DNA from 4 places in the Paenibacillus ilasis genome. Region 3 is predicted to be linked to each of the others. Evidence: riboswitches for the same ligand, from Rfam matches in the RefSeq annotation. Region 3 holds a riboswitch; each other region holds the start of a gene.

Region 1 (4,211 bases), on a different contig from region 3:
GACCTTGGGGGTACGAAGATCGCGGCAGCGCTCTTTGATTCCGAAGGACAGCTGCTGAACCGGGAGCAAATGGAGACAGCGGGTGCGCGTACGGCCGAAGAAGTGGTCGCGCGAATTACGAACATGATTCGCAGCGTGTCGGGCGGTCACCCGCTTCGAGGCGTAGGCATGGCTTCACCCGGAACGGTTAACAGCCGGGAGGGAATTGTCATTCATGGTACGAATCTGCCGGAATGGACCAATGTTCCTCTCAAAGCTTGGATGGAACGCGATCTGCATACGGAGGTTCAGGTGCTGAATGACGCCAATGCAGCTGCATGGGGAGAGTATGTAAGAGGTGCCGGAAGAGGGTCGACGAACATGATATACGTGACGCTAAGCACAGGCATCGGTTCAGGCATCGTGCTGGACGGGAAGCTGTTCCTGGGCAGCAGTTCTTTTGCAGGGGAGCTTGGGCATCATATCATTGATCCGAGCGGTCCGCAGTGTAATTGCGGCAGCCACGGCTGCTGGGAGGTATTTGCTTCAGGAACGGCCATCGGTTTGGCAGCATCCCAGCGGATGCTCACCCAGCCCAGCGTAATTTCTGAACTGGCCGCAGCCGAGGCCGGCGTCAACGCCAAGCATGTATTCGAGGCTAAACGTCTTCATGACCCCGTCGCTGTGGAGGTCATCGATCGTGCTATTTATTACATGGCGCTTGGTCTGGTTAACGTCATTCACAGTTTTAACCCCGATCGTATCGTGATTGGAGGGGGAGTAAGCAGAGCAGGCGAGCTTCTATTCCCGCAGCTGCGGGAAATGACAGATAAGCTGGTCATGCCATCCTATCTGGGTACGTACGAAATCGTTCCTGCAGGACTTCGGGACGATGTGGGTCTGGTTGGAGCTGCGGCCTTGTTCCAGTAGCCTATGTGTAAAGAGAACGTTACGGATAGGATAAAGAATGAAATAGAGGTTAGATAAAAAGCGTTCGGATCGGCAACATAGTTTCATGTTAACCGAGCTTAAGCGAATTAGACAAAAGCCGCCCTTCAAGGGCGGCTTTCCAATTATTTATGGAGAGAGCGGGAAACGGAGCGATCATTTTTTTCGTTATAAGTCCGTAACATGTGACAAGTGATAGGCGTGAACCGTAAGCCGTCATCCGTTTTCACTGGAGGCGAGTTTTTGGTTTCCTGGTTAGGTTTGTTTGTATCCGACAAACAATAAGCGGTTGCTCGCACTTTCCCGCCCGCCGGCGGAAACCGCCGGCTCCAAACCCGCACGTGGAGTGACCTGCAGGCTTGGAGCCGGCGGCTGCCGCTATTCCATGTACTTCGATGCGTCAAACGTAATCATGGACGTATGATTGGCATGTTCAATCAGTGAAGAGAGCTTGGTTACTTCGCGTTCCTTCTTGCGCGCTTGCGCCTGATAAGCTTCCGGATCATATAAGGCGACGTTGAACAGCGTTACGGCACCGTCTCCGCTGCCACGGCTGCTCTGCCGCTCCAGCTTCTTGCGGGAGCCGAGATGAGCAAGCTGTCCGATATCGCTGCGTATCTGTTTGGCCAGCTCGATCGCTTCCATGATAGTCATGTCGGAGCCGTTCCAGCTAATGGTTTGCGTTGTATTGGAGATGGCCATCAGCAAATCCAGCTTTCTGTAATCCGCCGCGGCGGCTTCGATCTCCTCCGTAATGGCATCCACGCTGCGTGCAGGATATTCCGCCGTTTCCCCTTTTTCAATGATCGTGCTGCTGTTGTTCAAGCGTTCCGACATCAATTGATTCATGAGACGATTGATTGCTGCCCGGACAGCCAAAGCTTCAGCCATCGTAATTTGACTCATAAGTGGTCGATCACCTCTTTAATTTCTTTTCTGAATATGTAAACGTACAAATCTGTTAAAAGTTGCTAGTTTACTAAAAAAAAGCAGCTCGAACAGGAAAGCAGAGTTACATAATTGTCATGACTGTGTGAGATGGTTAACAAATGGACGCCCGAAATTAACCATCTTTACGACAGTTCCAAACATAAAACGATAGATTCTTAGGATATTATTGACAGCATCCTTCCTTGTATACTATATTAAGAGAAGGTTACAAAACGTTAATGAATTTTGCCGAATTTCGTTTGTGAAAACGGGGGAACCGTCTTGGGTGAATTACTCTTGTATATAGAGTATAGGGAACCTTCAACCGAACCTTTAGCTAACTCCGTAGGCATCGAAGGAGAGAACATATTTTGAAGAAGTTTGTCATCACTTTGCTAGGGTCTGCAATTATTTTTTCTTCTGGTGCCGTATCAGCATTTGCTGATCAACAACCGAATTTTCAGTATCAAGTGAAGCAATTGGTAGGAACTCCATACAAATGGGGCGGAACGACCACCAGCGGGTTTGATTGCTCCGGATTTATTCTGTACATGTTTAGAAATTTTGATATGGATCTTCCACGCACTTCCCAAAGCCAGGCTAAAGCCGGTGAACATGTGGATCGCGAAGATCTGCGGGTCGGAGATTTGGTATTCTTCAATACAAGTGGCAGCGGAATTTCCCATGCAGGCGTTTACATTGGTGACGGACAATTTGCGCATGCTTCCAGCAGCAAGGGAGTCAGAATCAGCAAGCTTAGCGATTCATATTACGAGCCGCGTTATGTCACGGCGCGTCGTGTGTTGAGTCAAGAAAACTATGCGAAGCTGGTAGGAAGCGCAAGCTAATTGGATTACGTTGCAGTTTAGGGTTCGATACATAACCAGAAAGCCTGACAAAGGGATGCCCTTGTCAGGCTTTCTTTTTTTAGATATCAGAAAGTATAAACTTCGAAAGCTTGTGACTTCCTGATATCGCAAGAAAAACATCTATTAACTGCGATCTGTCATCTGTGAAAGTACGTCGATAGACGTTTTTCTTACGATAAGTCTATCATCCCACAGAGGTTGTTCGGTTACTCCTTAACAACAGAGGCATTCACAGCAGCTTCTATTCCATTATTATAGAGACGGAACAAGCCAAGGCGCCAGAAAGCAGCACCTTTCAGATCATAACGCTTGGCCAAGCCGAGCTTGTCGTCAACGGAAGTGGCGGTTTCACTGCTTAAACTGATGCCGAGCAGGAGCTTCTGCTTCGGGACACCTGCTTGGAGTGCCAACTGGATCGCTTGGTCCACCAGACTGTTTGGTTCGGGAACCTGAGATTTGGTTCCGACCGGATTGTATTGATAAGCCATAACGATGAGATCATCAGCGATGGAAGCCAGCGTCTTGTAATCATAGCCTTTATAGGCGCTATTCAATGGCGGGACCGCTAAGGACAGGGCAATGTCATTTGGCAATGCCGCCTTCAATTGCTTGACGTAATCATTGAGCAGCTTCTGCTGCTTCACGGCATCCAATTTAAAACCGAGTCCTTCAAAATCAAGCACAACGCCGCCGAACCCGTTATCGGCAACCGCGGTTGTGATGCCTTCAATGGACTTTTCGCGCAGACTGCTGTCGCTCAGGACTTTGGTTAATTCTCCGTTTCCGTCCAGAGCATAAACCATAAGGTACGGTTTAATCTCCTGATCCGCCGCATCCGCAACAATCGATTGCGGGGTCACGTCGCCGGCCGCCCCTGGCAGACGATACTCGTCGCCTTGAAGCGTAAACTGGCCATCACGATCGATGCGGCTCCAGCCAAAAGCGACTGAATTCATGGATCCCACGAGATCCCGCTCTTGGAAAGATTGCAAAGCATAGAAGGCTCTCAAATGCATTTCGCGCTGGGGCGATACGAGAGAGACCGTACGAGTCGCCTGATTCCAGCCGACGTCGACACCGAATTGGCTGCTGAAAGAGCTAAGCGGGATCAGCACGCGGCCTTCCCGTTGGACTGGCGGAGCTGCAAGGTTTACTTTTTTACCGTTGACGGTCGCCGTCGTGCTTCCCACCTGAAGCAGGACTTCCGTCGTTTGACCTTTCACCTTGCCTATAGCCTTGACGGTTTGCGTCTTGCTGTTCCACGTGATCTGAATGCCCAATGCTTCACCGACCGTCCGGAATGGAACGTAGGTGACCCCTTTGTCTACCCGCGGAGCCGCATCGAAGGTTAGTGTCACATCATCCAGCTTTACCGAAATGGCAGGCTCAGCATGTACCTGACCGATATGGGGTGCGGTTCCGATAAAGGATAAGGCAAGCGCGGCAGCGACAGCTGTTTTTCCTATTCGTTTATGCAGCATGCTT
Region 2 (4,211 bases), on a different contig from region 3:
GCCTACATCCTTCGACGGTCGCGACGATATACTCGTGCTCACCTTTAGCGTCGTCCTTTTCTCACTTCTCGTTCAGGGGTTAACCATCAAGCCTTTGGTTAAGAAGTTTGGATTAGCCGGCCCCATCAAGGAAAAAGACGGGGCGGATATTTAAGAACCCTCCGAGTAAGCAAAAAAGAACACGGAACGAGTAGAACACGGAACGAGTATAAGGTTCAGCCTAGGAGTTCTAATTAGACAACTCCAGCTGAATCTTATTTTTTCGTATTCCGAATTGCGGCTTTGTTCCCCTTCAATATATGTACACGCTAAACTCCAAATCCTTCTTAGCCAATAAGCACTTTCTCTTCAGGCAACCGGTATTTTTGATTGACAACTCTTTGCGACAGCGCAAAGGCGAGTGTTAAGGGGCCGAGTCTGCCGATGTACATGGTCAAAATGATGACTCCCTTGCCAAAGGGAGACAGCTCAGGCGTCAATCCCATTGATAGACCCACCGTGCCGAAAGCAGAGGTCACTTCGAACAGAACTTCCATAAAATCCTTTTGCAAACTATGTTCGCTTATGGTTAACAAGAAAGTAGCAAAAATCACAACGCCTACAGAAATCACCATGACGGCGATGGACCGAAGGATAATCGATTGGGGGATGCGCCGATTTAATAACTGCACGTCCTGCTTCCCCTTAATAATGCTAACCAATGTGAATAAAAGAACGGCGAAAGTATTGGTTTTGATCCCGCCTCCGGTGGATCCAGAGGAAGCCCCGATAAACATGAGAAAAATCATAAAAAATTGAGAAGTCGTCATCATCGCGGCGATATCAATCGTATTAAACCCGGCGGTACGAGTCACCACGCCTTGAAAATAAGCCGCCCATATTCGCTCTCCCCAGGTCAAGGAGCCGAATGTACGGGAGTTGAACAACTCAATAATGAAAATAACGATAAAGCCGGCTAAACAAAGAAATGCTGAAGTCGACAAAACGATTCTTGAATGAAGGGACAGCTTATTCCACCTTCTGTGCTTCCATACATCCAGTACAACAGTAAATCCTAGTCCGCCAATGATAAAAAGCAGGGTGATGACGATGTTGACTAACGGGTCCCCCACATACCGGCTTAGACTATCCGACCAAAGGCTGAAGCCAGCGTTATTAAAAGAAGAGATGGAGTGGAATACGCCGTAATAAATAGCTTGTCCCCAGCCCAGTTCCTCTTCCCAACGAATGATTAACAAGGCTGCTCCAGCGATCTCGATAATGAGGGCAATCAGAAAAATGCCTAGAGACAGCCTCACAACGCCTTGCGTTGATAATGCGTTAGTGGATTCTTGGAGGAGCAGTCGATTTTTCAGTCCGATTTTCTTTCCTAGCACAACGGCGATCAAAACGCCGAAGGTCATGAAACCAAGCCCGCCGACTTGAATCAGGCACATGATGATGATTTGTCCAAAAAGGGAGAAGTCGGTTCCTGTATCGACCACGGCCAATCCCGTTACGCATACGGCAGATGTTGAAGTGAACAGAGCGTTTAACCAACCGATCCCTTCACCTGATGAAGACGATATCGGTAAGGCCAACAAGATCGCGCCGATGACAATCGGCATGGCGAAACCAAGGAGGATCAGACGTGAAGATGATAAGTTGAACTGTTTGAATGATTTTAGCGACTCTGATTTGCCTCTAGCCATCATATTTTCCCCTTTCAATTCCGACAGACCATGAAACCCCGCGGGCTTCTTTGCGTAGTATATACCATAATAAAGCATAGGTTCTACTTCAATCCAATGATATGGTATTGTTTACTCATCACTAACTGTTTACTTTTAGCATGTTTTAACCTAATATTTATTACGATAAATTTCATACGCACTGATGCTTAATCCTCTATGAGGAACGGGGGAACCAACAAAGCTACTAAGCTTTAGGGGTGAATTCTTTCTGATCAAGAAGGAACGGGAACTCTCAATCCCGAATCCGACAGCTAACCTCGTCAGCGTCTTGGGAGAGAACACTCTTACTACTTTGACTTGTCCATGATCCGTACAGCCAAGGCCTGGAAGCAGATTTGTCTCTGCATCCAGGCCTTTTTTGTTAAAACTGTTTTGCAGAAAAGAAAGGAATGAGTTCACTGCTGAATAACGAAAAAATACTGGTCTGCGTGTATTACGGTCCAAACGGAGAACGTCTTATTCGCCGAGGTGGCGAATTAGCCAGACTTCTTCAGTGTCCCCTGTTTGTGTTAAGCGTTATACCCTTACGTGAAGATGAGCTTGATCAGGCACAAGAAAGATATATGGCCGAGTGGAAAATGAAATGCGACGAATATGGGGCAACCTTTATCGTCAAAACGAATGAAGATCGCAAGGCTTCAGAAATCATAGCCGAAACCGCCAAAAACCATCATATTACCCAACTCATCATCGGACAATCCGGCCAAACTAGGTGGCAAGAAATAACGCGTGGCTCGTTTATCAACGAACTCCTAAATCAGATAGGCGAAACGGATTTGCACATTGTAGCAGTTCAAAGAATGGATGATCAAATGGCAGACACACATGAACGAGGAATTCGAGTCACCGTGTTTAGAGATGGTTCTCAGTATATGCTCGAGAATAAGGAATCCGGGGGCGATCCTATAGCCGAAGGTCTCTTTTTCAAAGAATTAAATACCGATTTTGACACCGGCTTGCTGAAAATAAAAACAGGTCGAGAGGTCCAGTATTTGAAAATAAGTCACGGAAAAGTGGTAGACTCGTCTTTTTTCCAAAACAGAGAAATGTATGAGAAACACAGCGATCAATAAAGGATGGAGTGGAACTTGTGCGTAAACCATACATGAATTCGAACAACCGAAATACACAACATTCCGCTCCTGGCAAAATGGAGTTTTTCATCAACAAGCTAAAAAAAAATATGAGTCCCCCTCAGCTCATCATGCTCGTTTTTTTCACATTGATATTAATCGGGACCGCACTGCTTGCGCTTCCCCACTCATCCTCCACCGGAAGGTCGGTTGGTCTGCTGGATGCTTTATTTACAGCCACCTCGGCAATATGCGTAAACGGACTGGTTGTCTTGGATACCGGTAGTGTTTTTTCGACTTTTGGACAAGTCATTATTATGATGTTGATCCAAATTGGCGGGCTCGGCTTTATGACCTTTGGCGTCATGGTCGCCATTGTTCTGGGGAAGAGAATTGGGTTGAAGCAACGACTCATTATACAGCAAACCACGCATTCGACCTCGGCACAAGGTTTGGTTAAATTGTCAATGTATATGGTGCTCATTGCATTCGCGTTTGAAGCATTAGCTACGATTGTCCTGACGCTCCGCTGGCAACAGGACTTCGGGTGGGGACAGGCAGCTTATTACGCCCTTTTCCATTCCGTTTCGGCATTCAACAATGCCGGATTCGCCCTGTGGTCTGACAGCCTTTCCCCCTTTGTCGGCGATCCGATCGTCAATATTACGATTGTCTTGTTATTCATCATTGGAGGTCTCGGCTATATCGTCATTGTGGATGTATTCCAAAAACGTTCATGGAAGAAGCTTTCGCTTCACTCCAAGGTTGTCTTAGTTGGGACAGGAACGCTGTCCCTGCTCGGTTTTCTATTTATATACTTTTTAGAGAGCTGGAATCCGTCAACCTTTGGCCAATTGAGCGAAAGCGAACAAGTGCTGGCTGCTTTTTTCCAAGGCATAACGCCTCGAAGCTCGGGGTTTAACACGATTGACATCGGCAGTATGCTGGCGGCTTCTCAGTTTTTCATTATTATTTTGATGTTCATCGGTGCTGCTTCCGGAGGAACAGGCGGCGGTATTAAGATCAATACGCTTGTTGTACTCATACTAGCAACGATCCAAACCTTTCGCGGGGGTGGTCAAATCCATGCCTTCAAGCGCAAAATAGCTGGAGAAACCGTCATGCGCGCCCTGGCCGTTGTCATGAGTTCTTTGGTGGTCGTGCTGGGAGTTTCCCTGTTGCTGACCATCTCTGAAGGAATGCTCGAAGAACATTTCTTGGAAGTGTTGTTTGAAGCAACCTCAGCATTTAGCACCACTGGATTGTCGATGGGATTGACAAGTGAATTGTCCCCCGTGGGGAAAATGATTGTGACAATAACCATGTTTGCCGGTCGTCTGGGTCCCTTAACACTCGCTTATGCGTTGGCTCAAAAAAAGCGCACCTCCAAAATTGGTTACGCGGA
Region 3 (4,211 bases):
ATAGTTCCAGTCCCACATGGCTATAACCTCCCCGCTGTCCATTTACGCTCCAGCAGTCGAACCGCCAGCGAGACGAGCGTAGCAATGACAAAATACATGAGGAGCAGCAGCACCAGAATCTCGGTCGTCCAGGAGATGTAATTGTTGCGGAGCACCATCGCCTGATACGTCAAATCCGCCATCGTGATGAAATAAACCAGTGAGGTGGATTTGATGAGTTCCACAAGCTGATTTCCGAAAGGGGGAAGCATTCGCAGGGACGCTTGAGGCAATATCACATTCCACAGCCTTTGCCAAGGCTTCAGATTAAGCGCTAAGGCGGCTTCCCACTGTCCTTTCGGAACGGCCAGCACGGCGCTTCGAACGATTTCCGAGCCGTATGCGCCGAAGTTCAGCCCGATCGCGAGGATCGCCGCCAGCATTTTCGGAAGCTCGATGCCGATGAACGGAAGGGCAAAATACAACCAGAACAGCTGCACCAGCAAGGAGGTTCCCCGAAAGACTTCCACGTACACGGCTGTCAACGTCCGGACGATCCACAGCTTCGACAGCCGGCATAATCCGGCTGCAAAGGACATCACGATAGCCAGTATGGCTGAAAAAAACGCGACGATAATCGTGATCTCTGCTCCTTTAAGCAGCGTAGGGAGAAAATCGATCCAAGAATTCGGCATGCTATTCCCCGCAAAGCGCGGCGGCCGTCATCTCACCCGGAAGCTCTTCTTCCGTGAACCCGAACTCTTGCAAAATTTCGAGCAACTCGCCAGACTCCTTCATTTTTTGCAGCTCCGCATTGTAAGCCTCCTGGAACTCGGTATCCGCTTGGCGAAAAGCCGTAGCGCCGTAACCGCGAACGCTCTCTCCGTCGATGACCGGCTGCTCGAAATCAGCCACGCGTTCGATGCTGTCGTCGTTAGCCGAATCCAGCATCGCCTGCAGGGACGGCCCCGTCATCGTAATCGCCTGCACCCGGTCTGCCTGGAGAGCGCTGATGGCCGAGGCCTGGTCAGGGACCTGTACGATCCGGTCCGTGGGAATACCAGACTTCTCCATATAGCCGATTTCGACCGCGCCGGTCATGACGGCTACCTTGGCCTGGTCATTCTTGGCAATGTCCTCATAGCTTCCGAGTTCCATCGGGTTCCCTTGCTTCACCGCAATGGCTTCCCCGATGCTGTACTCCGGATCGGCAAACAATACGGCAGAGCAGCGGTCCGGATTAATGAACATGCCTGCGGTAATGAGATCAAACCGCTCAGCCTGCAGTCCGGCAACCAGTGAACCGAATTCCGTAAGCTCTCCCCTCATTTCCTTGATCCCAAGCCGTTCCAGAATAACTCGGGCAATCTCAACCGCTTCTCCCGTCAGCTCCCCGTTGGCCTCTTTATAGGCATAAGGCTTCTCATTCGCAAAACCCACGGTGATATATCCCTGCTCTATGGCGCGATCCAGCGTACTCCCTTTGTCGCCGCAAGCCGCAAGCGATACCACCAAAATCAATGACAACATCAGTACAACGACTTTCTTCAAAACTTTTCCACAACCTTTCGTTATGACTTTGCAATTCTTAAAAAATGGCATGATGAAATAATCCTTGTTAATTTATATGTTAACTTGGATATAAAGACATTCAGATACCTTGCACGGGTCGGGGCTTCAGGGAAGATGATTCATCCATCTCCGTGCACGCTTTAACCCAATGCCGTCTGACCGATTCAATTGGTTCAACATTTGCCGACCTTGCCCCTCCTCTTTAGCAGAATACAAAAAGACCACCAAACAGGGGATCTAGACATAGCTCCGCCAGCAGGGGGTCAAAAAATAGAGAAAGGCCCCTATAGAGAATAAAGGGCCTTTGTTATGAAACATCCATTATGTATAAAAGACCCATCCACTGCTGACGAGGTTAGCTGACGGACTCGGGTAAGATGGTACCCTACACTCGTGATTCCAAGTGACTCGCCCCTGGTGAAACTGGTTCCCCCGCTTTCCGGAAAATGTATGCCGGAAACTAAGCGTGTGTTCATGATAAAGGGAAGTTCAGGAAAAGTCAAACCCCTTTAACCGCTTTTTTTGGAAATTTAGAGGCGGAAATGCCATTCTTCCAGGGTATATTACACACCGGAAAAATGCCTCATTCAAGCCTGTCCCCTTACCATTCAGGGGGGTTATTCCAGGCTTATTTTTCGCTATATAGCAGGCGTTTGACATGCCTCCCTTACTCGTTCATGTGATGGATAGTTTATGCCATGAATTAAACCCGGATTGTGAAAGCTTCCCCCATTACATGTAAGGCCTAATTTTTTTTTTGAAACGCTGCGTAATAAGCCTATGAACATCGTATGGAAATTTGAAATTCATCCTATGGTTTTTGCTATTCGTCAATAGATGAATGCCTTAAGGGCTAGCGTACATTCTGGAAATTATAGGTGGATATCTATCATTTGTACGCTATTAACCCATGCCGTACCGAGAGCACTTGCGTAGTATAAAACAAATCTAAAGGAGGTGCTTCATTTGGAACGTTCTTCTAGAAAGAGAAAATTATTGTGTGCTCTTAAAAAGATAGAGAAAGAAGTCATTCATGCGAAGAAAAAGAAATGCCCGTCTCATGGTCATGGTGGCCATAAAGATCATGTATGTGTTGTTAAAAAGCGCCGATGCCCAAGAGCTATCCGCGGACCTGTAGGTCCTCAAGGGCCTATCGGACCGGTTGGACCGGTTGGACCAGCTGGACCTATCGGGCCTGCCGGACCTGCCGGACCGACAACGGGTATTGCTGGACCAGCTGGACCTGCTGGACCTGCCGGACCGGCGGGACCTGTCGGGCCTGTCGGGCCTGTCGGACCTGCTGGAGCCGTCGGACCTGCTGGAGCTACTGGGGCTACTGGGGCTACTGGAGCAGCTGCCGGAGGAGCCATCATCCCATTCGCATCTGGTCTGCCACTTGCTCTGACTACTGTTTTGGGCGGATTGGTAGGTACAGTCGGTCTGGTCGGCTTTGGTATTTCCGGCCCTACCGTTACCCTCGCTGGTGGAACGATCGACCTTACGGGAGCAGCAGGTACTGCACTTGACTTCGCATTTAACACGCCACGAGCTGGTACCATCACTGCACTGTCTGCTACCTTTAGCACTACTTTGGCGCTTACCCTGACAGGAACCACGGTTACAATCACAGCCCAACTGTACAGTGCACCGGCTACGAGCAATACTTTCGCACCGATACCAGGCGCTCTTGTTACGTTGGCTCCGCCGCTCACAGGCATTGTAGGTCCCGGAACGGTAAGCAATGGCTTCGTAGAAGGCCTGGCCATTCCGGTGGCAGCCAATACCCGCTTGTTAATGGTATTCTCGGCAACAGCTGCTGGCGTAACTCTTGTCACTGCAGTCGCAGGTTACGGCAGCGCTGGTGTCAGCATTATATAAGTTTCGTCTTTCCTCCTGCAAACAAAGCCCCGATTGTTATATCGGGGCTTTGCTTCAATTATACGGCCGTATACCCGCCATCCACCAGCAAACTCGTGCCTGTAATGAAGGATGCATCTTCGCTGGCGAGGAACAACACGGCTTTGGCTACTTCTTCCGGCTGCCCCAAGCGGCCCATCGGATGAAGGCCGACCAGATGCTGCGTGATCGCTTCCGTTCTTCCCTTAATAAGCGGCGTATCGATATATCCCGGACATACGGCGTTGACCCGAATCCCTTTAGGAGCATAATCCGCGCTCATCGACTGGGTTAACAGCTTAACGCCTCCCTTAGCGGAAGCATAGGCGGTAACCCCCGCTTTTCCGACATGGCTATGGATCGAGCCGCAGTTTACGATCGCCCCTCCGGTTCCTTGGGATAGCATTTGCTGGATTACATATTTATCACACAGGAACACCCCTGTAAGATTAATATCAATCGTTCTTTGCCAGTTGTCCATCGACAACTGATCGGCAGGCGCATCATGAGCAATGCCTGCATTGGCGAACAATACATCAACACGGCCAAAATGCTCAACCGTCTGCTTCACCATATTCGTAACTTCCTGTTCTTGGGTTACATCCGTCTTAACGAACAGCGTCTCAAAGCCTGCTCCTCTTAATTCATCGGAAACGGCCTGTCCGCGGTCCGAATAATCCGCGATAACAACCTTGGCCCCCTCTTCTACAAAAAGCCTTACCGCTGCTTCACCGATCCCGCTGGCGCCTCCCGTCACAATGACA
Region 4 (4,211 bases), on a different contig from region 3:
CCCCGTACACCCAGGCCACGATTGACATGACACTGCGGCTCCATCAAGAGGGGCTGACCAATGTGGGGACTGTGATGCAGGCCTACTTGTTCCGTACGGAGGAGGACGTCAAGAATTTAATGCATGCCGGTGTTAATCTGCGGTTGGTGAAGGGGGCGTACAAAGAGCCTGGAACCATTGCCTTTCAGCAGAAGCGGGAGGTTATTGACAACTATAAGAAATTGATCAAAATGCATTTTGATCAGGGCGCCTACGTCGCGATTGCTTCGCACGATGACCACATCATCGACTGGGTGAAGGTGTTTGCCGAGCAGAGCCGCATAGACAAACAGGAATTTGAGTTTCAGATGCTGTACGGGCTGCGGATGAACGATCAGGCTGCGCTTGCGCAGGACGGCTACCGCATCCGGTGTTATATGCCTTACGGAACGATGTGGTACCCGTATTTCACCCGGCGGCTGGCAGAGAAGCCGGCTAACCTGATGATGGTGCTCAAAAATATGTTCAAGTGAGCGGGGGAAAACAACCAATTGCAATGGAAGCGAGGACGGTAGCTCTTTCTAGCTGTCGTCCTAGAAATAATACGCCTCCGAGCAGTTCATTAGGTAGGAACGCTCCAGCGGAAGGCTACCTAACCGCTCACGGGTGATGTGCTGTTGCAGATTGGCCTCCAGATCGGTGAGGGCCGATACGGCGAGTTGCATCCGTACAGATCCCCATTGCTGCTGCTTCTGGGCATAGCGAACGGCCTCCGTCACGGGCATGCCTCTCAGCCTTGTAAAGACGGATGCCCAGCGGACCAGATCCGCGAACTCTCCCGTGCTTGGCAGTGCATATTCGGCATACCCGGCCGCGTTTTCGCAGCTGATTTTAAACAAACCGCAGTTACCGCCTTGATCGCTCGAGGGGATAAAGCGTTCAGCCGAGCTCTGGTCGAAACGGAACATCTCCATGTTGCGGATGGGCTCTTCACATATTACAGGCGATGCGGTTTCGATGACGGGTGCCAGTGCGGCCTCGATGAGTTTCGTCATGATCTACGCTCCTTTATAGGAATGTTATATGCACGGCAAAAAGGCCTGGTGAGCAGAGATACCCCGCTCTCCAGGCCTATTTATCGTTAGAGGCCCTACTCCAGTGGGCGCTTCCGCTTAAGGCTCGGGTGGTGTTCTCTCTCAAAACGCGCCTACGAGGTTAGCTGACGGATTCGGGCTTGAGAGCACCCTACCGCAGCGCCTGACCATCAGGCCTGCGGATTCACCCCGTTCACCAACAGAAGCCCCATTGGCGATTTTGGTTCCCCCGTCTCCCGATCTGTCGGGAGCTCAGCGTAAATGAATGTTTCGAATAGATGGATGAATCATACGCCGGAGGAATCTAAAAGTAAATGGCCATATGGGACGGATACATTCCGAAAATCGATAAAAACCGCAAAAGAAAACGTGTACATTGGGTCGTGTCATCTATTATCATGGCAAAATCTCGGTATCTCGATAGATTACGATAAATATAAGAAAACAAGAGAAATACATAGTATAGAGCAGTATTCTGGAGATAATGGAGCGGAATTGGTCCGTTCCTGTTCGACATAACGCCACATGTGTTTTTGCTCACATTTACATCCTGCAAGGCCGGACGTATGATACGAACTATGAATTGACGGTCATCAAAGACCATGGCATACGGGCAGCCGCTCCATGAAGGTCTAAAGGCAGTGTGAGAGCTGCGCCTGGCTCTTTATGGATTGAATCTTGAGCGAAGGCACCATGGGCCTTCACTGAAACAGCAGGATGATGCGACTCTCACCGCGTAAACCTCCTGATGCTGTGCTGTTCGCCTAGTCTGGACGACAAGTCAATGGCTAATAGAATAACATGCTACTCGTTTTTAATTTTCGCTGAGTCCTTGAATGGAAAAGGAACGGGGGAACCAGTCGGGAGATGAACTTGATCTCTCTGGGGTGAATCCTGTAGACAAGATAACGGTCTATGGGTAGGGCGACTCTCACGCCCGAATCCGTCAGCTAACCTCGTAAGCGTATCGAGAGAGGCAACGATTGTCGTGGACTTGGGCCATGGTGTATTTCACCGTGTCCTATTAAGGAGCCTGCGGGAAGAGTTCTTCTCTTTCCACGGGCTTCTTTGTTGTTGCCTTCTCTTTCTGACCTTAGGAGGAGAAAAGAAGATGGAGAAACCGCAGGAATTCATCCTGGTATCCGCGCCGAACAAGGCCGGGGAGGAATTCGTCCGCCAGTTGATTCAAAAACATGTTTCGTTTGCGGCCATAGCCAACAACCGGGCTGAGCAGGAGAGGTTGCGAGATCTGGGCTGCAAACACATTATTCTGATTGATACAAGAGACGAGCAAACCTGGATCATTCCTGAGTTTTCCGTCAGCAAGGTGTTTCTGTTCGAAAGCAGCTTGAATCTGTGCTGTCGCTATTTACGGATTTGCCGGACTTGGACCGCAGAGTCGATTTATGTGATCACCCATTCCAGCAATCCGCGATTGATATACAAAGGGTTGGGTGCTGATGTGGTGCTTCATACGAACCATCGTCACGTGGCCTTTCTCATAGCGTCTATTGGCAGTTAAGCGTTTGGCTGATTTCACAACGAGTTTCGGGAGGTTGTATTCATGCAGGATTTAGTTATGTTGCTTATTTTGGGAGGAACCTACGGACTGCTCATGCTGTTTATGTCCTGGTGCGGGCGTGTGGTTTCGGAACCGGAGGCTGATCAGCCGTGATGATCATGTTGATATTCACGATTTTTATTTTTCTCTATTTGATTTATGCGCTGATTCACCCTGAAAAATTCTAGGGAAACGGCTGAAGGAGGAAGGCATTCGTCATGGGCATTTTACAAATTGCCATCGTTATACTCGTTCTGGTGCTGCTGGTCAAGCCGCTGGGAACTTATCTATACCAGGTGTTTCGCAATGAAAGCAATGGAACGGACAGATGGTTCTTCTGGGTGGAGAAACCGATTTTCGCTCTGATCGGCTTGAAAGAACGCAAAGGGATGACATGGAAAGGGTATGCCGTCAGCTTTGTGTTAACGAATATCGTGCTGGTTGCGGCGGGGTACTTGATTCTGCGGCTGCAAAAGGTGCTGCCGCTGAATCCGAACGGCATCGGTCATATGGAACCGACCTTGTCGTTCAACACGATCATCAGCTTTATGACCAATACGAATCTTCAGCATTACAGCGGGGAGTCGGGATTGTCTTATATGGCCCAGATGGCCGTCATTACGATGATGATGTTTACATCCGCCGCGACCGGGCTGTGCGTGGCGATTGCTTTTATCCGGGCGGTAACCAGCAAGGGCACGACCGTCGGCAACTTCTTTGAGGACTTCGTTAAGGCCCACACCCGGGTATTCATCCCGGCAGCGTTCATCATTGCGATGGTGCTGGTGGCGCTGCAGGTACCGCAGACGTTAAAGCCTACGCTCAGCGTCACGACGCTGGAAGGAAGCGAGCAGCAAATTGCGGTAGGACCGGTGGCTGCACTCGAATCGATCAAGCATCTGGGCACCAATGGGGGCGGGTTTATGGGAGCCAACTCGGCGCATCCATTCGAGAACCCGTCCCCGCTGACCAATGTGATCGAAATTCTGTGCATGTGGAGTCTTGGGGCGGCGCTCCCGTATACGTTCGGTTTGTTCGCCAAGAGCCGCAAACAGGGCTGGATTATTTTTTCGGTAATGATGACCTTATTTATCGGATTCCTGTCGCTGAACTATGCCGCCGAAACCAACGGCAATCCGGCGTTGAACCGCCTGGGCATCGACGTTTCGCAGGGCAGCATGGAGGGCAAAGAGGTCCGGTTCGGGATCGCCCAATCCTCCCTGTTTACGACGGTGACAACCGCGGCCACGACCGGGTCGGTTAACAACATGCATGATACGCTCACGCCGCTCGGCGGGATTACGCCGCTGTCCCTGATGATGCTGAATTCCGTTTTTGGCGGAAAAGGTGTTGGCCTGATGAACATGCTCATGTACGCGATCCTGGCGGTGTTCCTGGCTGGTCTTATGGTTGGCCGAACCCCCGAGTTTCTCGGCAGAAAAATCGAGGCCCGGGAGATGAAGCTGATTGCGATTGTCATTCTGGTACATCCATTGATCATCCTGGCTCCGACCGCACTTGCACTCATGACGGACGCGGGGCAGGCGGGCATTGCCCATGCGGGCTTTCACGGTATC

The links. Region 3 has a riboswitch for cyclic di-AMP ahead of ehuB (ectoine/hydroxyectoine ABC transporter substrate-binding protein EhuB). Riboswitches for the same ligand answer to the same signal wherever they lie in the genome.
Region 1: it holds a riboswitch for cyclic di-AMP, as region 3 does, so the genes downstream of both, ACETK5_RS08085 (C40 family peptidase) here and ehuB (ectoine/hydroxyectoine ABC transporter substrate-binding protein EhuB) in region 3, are expected to answer to the same signal.
Region 2: it holds a riboswitch for cyclic di-AMP, as region 3 does, so the genes downstream of both, ACETK5_RS10265 (universal stress protein) here and ehuB (ectoine/hydroxyectoine ABC transporter substrate-binding protein EhuB) in region 3, are expected to answer to the same signal.
Region 4: it holds a riboswitch for cyclic di-AMP, as region 3 does, so the genes downstream of both, ACETK5_RS21975 (hypothetical protein) here and ehuB (ectoine/hydroxyectoine ABC transporter substrate-binding protein EhuB) in region 3, are expected to answer to the same signal.

The regions. Positions count from the first base shown of each region.
Region 1 is NZ_JBHDJG010000001.1:1,672,515-1,676,725, forward strand. Features, by position in the region: gene ACETK5_RS08075 (ROK family protein) at 1-909, shown strand, start outside; gene ACETK5_RS08080 (hypothetical protein) at 1,306-1,833, opposite strand; cyclic di-AMP (ydaO/yuaA leader) riboswitch at 2,095-2,225, shown strand; gene ACETK5_RS08085 (C40 family peptidase) at 2,229-2,705, shown strand; gene ACETK5_RS08090 (stalk domain-containing protein) at 2,933-4,207, opposite strand.
Region 2 is NZ_JBHDJG010000001.1:2,192,449-2,196,659, reverse strand. Features, by position in the region: gene ACETK5_RS10275 (cation:proton antiporter) at 1-154, shown strand, start outside; gene ACETK5_RS10270 (TrkH family potassium uptake protein) at 327-1,691, opposite strand; cyclic di-AMP (ydaO/yuaA leader) riboswitch at 1,867-2,015, shown strand; gene ACETK5_RS10265 (universal stress protein) at 2,123-2,806, shown strand; gene ACETK5_RS10260 (TrkH family potassium uptake protein) at 2,884-4,211, shown strand, end outside.
Region 3 is NZ_JBHDJG010000005.1:159,292-163,502, forward strand. Features, by position in the region: gene ehuD (ectoine/hydroxyectoine ABC transporter permease subunit EhuD) at 1-18, opposite strand, end outside; gene ehuC (ectoine/hydroxyectoine ABC transporter permease subunit EhuC) at 21-674, opposite strand; gene ehuB (ectoine/hydroxyectoine ABC transporter substrate-binding protein EhuB) at 676-1,530, opposite strand; cyclic di-AMP (ydaO/yuaA leader) riboswitch at 1,881-2,028, opposite strand; partial or broken gene ACETK5_RS32510 (hypothetical protein) at 2,697-2,924, opposite strand; gene ACETK5_RS32515 (exosporium glycoprotein BclB-related protein) at 2,923-3,429, shown strand; gene ACETK5_RS30780 (SDR family NAD(P)-dependent oxidoreductase) at 3,488-4,211, opposite strand, start outside.
Region 4 is NZ_JBHDJG010000002.1:408,854-413,064, forward strand. Features, by position in the region: gene ACETK5_RS21965 (proline dehydrogenase family protein) at 1-512, shown strand, start outside; gene ACETK5_RS21970 (hypothetical protein) at 573-1,034, opposite strand; cyclic di-AMP (ydaO/yuaA leader) riboswitch at 1,168-1,341, opposite strand; cyclic di-AMP (ydaO/yuaA leader) riboswitch at 1,886-2,054, shown strand; gene ACETK5_RS21975 (hypothetical protein) at 2,185-2,595, shown strand; gene ACETK5_RS21980 (potassium-transporting ATPase subunit F) at 2,754-2,822, shown strand; gene kdpA (potassium-transporting ATPase subunit KdpA) at 2,853-4,211, shown strand, end outside.